2 regions of the Cytobacillus sp. Bac17 genome follow, and region 2 is predicted to be linked to the other one. Evidence: riboswitches for the same ligand, from Rfam matches in the RefSeq annotation. Region 2 holds a riboswitch; the other holds the start of a gene.
The links. A riboswitch is a leader RNA that binds a small molecule or an ion and turns the genes downstream of it on or off. The one in region 2 is predicted to bind thiamine pyrophosphate.

Region 1 (3,411 bases), on a different contig from region 2:
AACTATAAAATTGGAAACTGGATATGAAATAGTGAATAATAGAAACTGTGAAAAAAATATGGGAAAAAGGTGTAAAGATGGCACAGCAGGATTTTACAAAAGGAAATATATTCAAACAGCTCTTGGTGTTCTCAACTCCAATCATGCTCACTAATTTTCTGCAGGTTTCCTATCAATTTATTGATAGTCTGTGGGTTGGGAATCTGCTTGGGGCCGACGCATTGGGAGCTGTGGCGGTGTCCGGCACTGTAATCTTTACAGTTCTTTCTTTTATCATTGGAATAAACAATGCGGCGTTAACGATTTTATCCCAGCAAAAGGGTGGGGATCATGAAGAGGGGCTGAAACAATATTTGAATGCCTTTACCGTCATTCAGACAATTATGTCAGTTGCTCTTGGAATAGCCGGATTCCTGTTTGCAGAAAGAATTTTGGCCATAATGGGCACACCTGCAGGAATGGCTGAAGGTGCAGCATCCTATTTGCAGATTAACTTCATTGGTATTCTGTTTTTATTTGGATACAATTTTATAGGAACCGTACTCAGGGCGCTCGGAGACAGCAAGAGTCCACTGTACTTTGTCCTGATAGCAGTCGTATTAAATGCAATCCTGGACCCTCTTTTTATATCTGTATTCCAGCTTGGTATTGATGGGGCAGCTTGTGCTACGATCCTTTCACAGGGGTTCGCATTTATGATCGGAATGATATTCATACTCCGCAAAAAGCTGGCGCCGTTCACTATTCCTTCTTGGCCGCATAAAGAGGAAGCGGCATTAATTTTCAAGCTCGGCATCCCTTCTGGACTTCAAATGACCGTTATATCGGCTGGTGTTATGGCTATTATGTCTGTCGTCACCTCTTTTGGCGATGACGTGGTTGCGGGATTTGGTGCAGCTCAGCGTATTGACAGCATCATTATGCTTCCTGCGATGGCATTGGGGACTGCAGTCAACAGTATGGCCGGTCAAAATATAGGGAGAAATCAATGGGAACGGGTTCATCAAATCGCCTTGTACGGAGTCATTTACAATCTTGGAATCATGTTTATCATCGCTTTTGGTACGGTCCTATTTGCAGAACACGGGGTGCGCCTGTTTATACAGGATAAAGAATCAGTTCAGTATGGCACTGACTATTTAAAGATCATTGCCTTTTTTTATCCGCTCCTGGGCATTAATTTTATATTGAATGGTGTGGTAAGAGCTTCCGGTGCGATGTTTCAAGTGCTCATACTGAATATCATTTCATTCTGGATCCTGCGCTATCCTTTAACATTCCTATTTTCAAAGTTTATGGGTGATAAAGGAATTGCTGCAGGCATGGGGATAAGCTTTGCTATAAGCAGTGTCATCGCCTTTATGTATTACCGTATCGGAAAGTGGGATAAACAGGCTATATTTGGAGAGGGAAAATAATCCTTTTCACTTTCATTTATTTCATTTATACTAAAATTGGATAATACAATAACGTGCCACAAGGGGAGCATTCTGCTGAGAGTGAATAGTTCGCTGTTCTGACCCTTTGAACCTGTTAGATAATGCTAGCGCAGGAATGTGGAATAAAAGGCGGAAGGGGTTTTTCTGCCTGCTTGTTCTCCCTTGGGGTATCGTCATACGATTATAGGGGGATTTTTTTATGAAAAAATTAAGCCTGACGGCGATGATTGAAGCTTCATTTTTTGCAGCATTTGCTATTATTTTGGATTTCCTTCCATCTATTAAGCTGTCGCCTTCCATTTCAATTTCTGCTGCGATGATTCCCATATTCATTTTGGCATTCAGATGGGGCTTTAAAGTCAGCTTCATTGCCGGTCTATTATGGGGAATATTGCAGATTGCCATGGGTGATGCCTGGATTGCGACTCCGCTTCAGGCATTTATTGAGTACTTTGTGGCATTTGCCTGTATCGGTTTTGCCGGTTTGTTTTTCCGACCAATTCAAAATCAGCTGCGCAGCGGAAACAAGAAAAAGGCATTGGGCTGGGTTGTTTTAGCTGTGTTTGCCGGAAGCCTTGCCCGGTATTTCTGGCATTACATAGCAGGTGTCCTTTTCTTTGGGAGCTATGCGCCGGAAGGGATGTCACCGGTTCTCTTTTCCTTCCTGGCAAACGGTGCAACCATGCTCGGAGCAGCTATTCTCTGCTCGATTTTAGCAGTATTAATTATATCTTCAGCTCCAAGATTGATCATAAGAAAAACGGATGAAGTTATTCAATCACAAAAACGCGCTTCCTAATATAATCAGCCTCTTTGGAAATTTCCAAAGAGGTTTTTTCTTATTTTAGGAAACTGCTCCTGAAAAATGGGTATATTACTCAAAAAGGGGAGTGATTGTTTGTCAAACACATTGCAGGGCAATATTATTACAGGTGTATATGATGCAGAAACCAGTGCCTTTGAGATCCAGAAGGTTAAAAATTTCAGCACCCAGTCTGTCCTTAACAAAAATCAATGTGAAAATTTGTATAACTATTTATCCCTTCATGAAGAGGATGAGGGAGGACAGATTATTACACTTTACGATCAAATGCCATTAATGCTGACCAGGCAGGAAATAGGCAATTTAAAGAAAGATTTGGAGAACATTAAAAAGCTATATCAGTAGAAAATTGCTTTGCACCTTTGCAAAGCTTTTTTTGCATAAATAAATTTGACAATTTTGTGACAAAAAGTTTGACAAATTTGTGAACATAGTTAGAATATTAAATAAAAGGGGATGAAAATATGACTTTAAAACAGCAAAAGGTGCTGCATTTTTTTAGAAATGTTACTGCGGCCGGTATTCTTTTAGGGTTAATTGTCTTTATTTCAAGCTTTTTTGTAAGCGGTCTCACGGGTGAGTATGTTTTATCAATCGGTTTAAGCATTATGGTATCATCCATGCTAATTTTTGGATTCGGATTTTTTATCAATGTGATGGAAGAAATGACAAAGGGCAGCAAGGGAATCAGACAATACAAATAAAACCGGCCTCCAAAAGGGAGACCGGTTTTATTATCTGGCTCATGGGATGGACAAGGCGATTCCGCTTTTCTTGAATTAATGAGCCGCGTGCCCAGAAGTGAGAACCCAAATAGAACCTACTACAATTACAATAACCATAAATACGGCATAAATCATATTAACTAAGTTCGTTTTGCCGTCTTCTCCTTCTCTTAAGTGCATGAACATGAACAGCTGCATGCCTGCCTGAATGACAGCCAGCGAGCCGATGATCCACATGATCACTTTAAAAGAGAGGTTCGTTTTTAGGGCAATACCTGCTGCTGCAAATGTCAGCACAAGGGAAACAGCAAATCCAATGACATGGCTTATAGGGAAGCTTTTTGATTGATGATGTTCCATTTAAGCCACCAGTCCTTTCAAATACACGAATGTGAAAATAAAGATCCAGACCACATCAAGGAAG
Region 2 (3,411 bases):
TTCCTTGCACCTATAGGAATGCAGCGTCTTGAACACAGTGAGGGAGAGCTTGCATCTGCCCGGGCGGCAGCTTCGTTTGGAATTCCTTTTATCCAGAGCACGGTATCCAGTTATTCCATTGAAGAAATCGCAAATGCAACAGGCACGAGTCCAAAATGGTTCCAATTATATTGGTCCAATTATGAAGATACTGCGTTCAGTATGGTGCGCCGGGCGGAGGAATCAGGCTATGAAGCAATTGTGTTAACAGTAGATACGGTGATGATGGGGTGGAGGGAAGCTGATCTAAGAAACAATTTTTCACCGTTAAAGCTTGGCTATGGAAAAGCAAACTATGAGAGTGACCCGGTCTTTATGGCCACTCTCCATGACGGTGATGTAGTTCAGGGAATCCTTGATAATATCCATCATCCAACCTTGAGCTGGGAGCATATTGCTAGGTTAAAAGAGAAAACAAATCTGCCGATTCTATTAAAGGGTATTCTCCATCCCGAAGATGCCAGGCTGGCCGTTGAAAAAGGGATAGACGGAATCATAGTCTCCAATCATGGCGGCAGGCAGCTTGATGGAGTGATTGCGGCGATTGATGCGCTTGGACCGGTTGTGAAGGAAGTCAAAGGAAGAATTCCAGTATTGTTTGACAGCGGCATTCGCCGCGGTTCCGATGTGGTCAAAGCACTGGCATTAGGAGCCGACGCAGTTTGCCTGGGAAGGCCGTATGTGTACGGTTTGGCCATTGGCGGGCAGAATGGAGTTGAAAAAGTACTTGCCAACTTTATTGAAGAAACAAAAGTGTCACTTTCTCTGGCAGGAGTCGGGAGTCTAAAGGAAATGGCAAGTCTGAAGCTACTTCGATAGTTTCTCAGCAGAAATCGAAGAGCGCTTAATACATTGATTGCACCAAGAAAAGTATATAAGCAAAAAGATTGATGACAGTGCCGGAATAATTTGTTAAGCTTGAGATAGCTTATCAAACTAAATATCTATGCAGCTACTAGGGGTGCCCCGAATGTGTGGGCTGAGAGGAAAGCGCGTTATAGCTTTCTGACTCTTATGGACCTGATCTGGTTAATGCCAGCGGAGGGAAGTAGGATTTGACTATATGTCAATTCATATACTTAAACCAAGCCAGGTCCTTATGGGAATCTGGCTTTTTTGTATACATACTTCCCATCCTGATAAGCAATCAGGCGGCCCTTTAGAAAGGAGGTTTAGATGAACAGAACCCGATTGTTAACTACGATGGCTTTATTTGTAGCAATTGGGACACTGGGATCCCATTTGCTCTGGTTTCCGGCAGGCATAGCCAAGGCCTATCCGGTGCAGCATGCGGTGAATGTATTGGCAGCGGTGACGCTTGGCCCCCTGCCTGCAGCAGCTGTGGCATTTATGATTGGCCTGCTTCGTAATTTGCTTGGATTCGGGACGCTGCTTGCGTTTCCAGGCGGCATGATCGGAGCGTTTTTGGCAGGTGTGCTTTATTTGAAGTTCGGCCGGAAAATATGGGCTGCTGTAGGAGAAGTGGTAGGTACCGGCATAATCGGTGCATTGTTTGCAGTCCCTTTTGCAAAGGTTCTCATGGGAAGCGCAGCTGGGGCATTCTTCTTTGTGCCGCCATTCCTGGTCAGCAGTATTGCCGGTGCGGCCATAGGCTGGATGGTTTTGGCAAAGGTTAAAGAGAAGAATCTGGTTCAGAATATGTGATGATTTTGAGCTGGCGAAGCTAGATGAGTAAGCAGCATAGTAAAGAAATCTGACTTAATGAGCGATTTTCAAGAGTTATAAGCGAAATCCCAAATTTATGAGAGAAAAACGTCAAGTTAGAAAGTCGGTAAAAAACAATTAAAATGTTAGAAAACTGCTAGGGGCGCTACGGCTGAGATAAGGAGCTTTTCCTTTGTCCCTTGGAACCTGATCTGGATAATGCCAGCGCAGGGAAGCAGTGAGGACCTCGTTTTATATCCTCATGCTTTTTCCCCGGCAGCTTCTGTAATTAATAAGGAGGCTATTTTTTATGACTTTTTCAGAGATTCTGCGCAAGGAAAATGAAGATTTGTTTCAGCTGATATTTGAGCACCCATTTGTCCAGGGGATCGGGAGAGGGGACGTGCCGAAAGAGGCACTGGCCCATTACATTAAAGCGGACTTTGAGTATCTGAATGCGTTCATGCATATTTATGGGATTGCCATTTCAAAGTCAGCAGAGCGTAAGGATATTGCATATTTTAATCAGCAAATAGAATTTGTATTGAACAGCGAAGTACATCCCCACCATAATTTTTGCCAGCAGATTGGCGTGGATTACGAAGCATTGCAGGGCTATCCGCTCCCTCCAACAGCTGATCATTATGTTAAGCATATGATGTATCATGCCCACACAGGCGGCATGGGTGAAATCCTTGCTGCATTATTGCCTTGTCCATGGACTTATTGGGAGATTGGGCTTGAACTCATGAAGCAATATGAGCCAGATGAGAACCATCCGTTTTATCCATGGATCTCTTTTTACGCAAATTTAAGGGTCGAAGCTGTGACCATGAATATGAGAAACCGTTTGGATGAGCTTGCTGATGCGGCATCACCGGAAGAAAGGCAGCGAATGAAGGATGCTTTCCGAAAAAGCTGCCAGCTGGAGCTTGGCTTCTGGGAGATGGCTTACACCTGCGAAGAGTGGCCGGCAGGCAATCCTGCAGCAGTAAGATAAGAAAAGCGCAAGCGCCTCGCTCAAAAAGGAACGCAGGCTAAGAGCGCAACGTCCTCCCAAAAGCTACCGCTTTCGGTCGTGCGATGTATCGCTGCCGTAGCTTTCCTTGTCCTGTGGCAACGTCTGCATGACCCACATCCTCCCATAATCTGCCGCTTTTGGTCGTGCGATGATTATGCTGCCGAAGCCTTCCTTGTCCTGCGGGCCTCAGGGATAAGACGGTTCCTTATGGCCCCGGGTTCCTAGGAGCCGGAGCTAGACAAGCTTGTGACCTCAAGGGGGGGGGCTGCTTGCGCTAGACAGTTATCGAAGTTCAAAATTTTATACTTTCGTATTTAATAAGAAAAACGCCTGCATCTGCTTTATGGCAGTGCAGGCGTTTTTTCAAAATCCCATCTGTAATGAGCGGTAATAGGAGTCTTAAAAGAAGAGAGTTTTACTTCTGCTGCAAATGGTGTGGAGTTATGTATGACATATGGAATGCCATCTTTCGTCCGTTTGTCAGATATGATGGCAACATGGTCGAATTTAGGAGAAAGGAAAACCACAATGTCACCCGGCTGCCATTGCTGAAGGTTCTTAATATCTCCTGGAATCAGTTCTGTTGTTAATGACTTTGCGAAGCGGCTAAAAAAGACATTCTGGTTTGGCACCCTCCTGAAATCAATGTTTGGATCCGGATTGCCCTTCACTCTTGAATACAAGTC

Region 1: it holds a riboswitch for thiamine pyrophosphate, as region 2 does, so the genes downstream of both, thiT (energy-coupled thiamine transporter ThiT) here and tenA (thiaminase II) in region 2, are expected to answer to the same signal.

The regions. Positions count from the first base shown of each region.
Region 1 covers NZ_JALJRC010000017.1:44,983-48,393, reverse strand. The annotation lists gene NR125_RS18435 (MATE family efflux transporter) at 78-1,418, shown strand; TPP riboswitch at 1,470-1,572, shown strand; gene thiT (energy-coupled thiamine transporter ThiT) at 1,639-2,238, shown strand; gene NR125_RS18425 (hypothetical protein) at 2,338-2,607, shown strand; gene NR125_RS18420 (hypothetical protein) at 2,727-2,966, shown strand; gene qoxD (cytochrome aa3 quinol oxidase subunit IV) at 3,042-3,347, opposite strand; gene qoxC (cytochrome aa3 quinol oxidase subunit III) at 3,348-3,411, opposite strand, start outside.
Region 2 covers NZ_JALJRC010000016.1:69,601-73,011, forward strand. The annotation lists gene NR125_RS17965 (alpha-hydroxy-acid oxidizing protein) at 1-858, shown strand, start outside; TPP riboswitch at 987-1,103, shown strand; gene thiW (energy coupling factor transporter S component ThiW) at 1,216-1,704, shown strand; TPP riboswitch at 1,854-1,955, shown strand; gene tenA (thiaminase II) at 2,015-2,704, shown strand; gene NR125_RS17980 (DUF1287 domain-containing protein) at 3,067-3,411, opposite strand, start outside.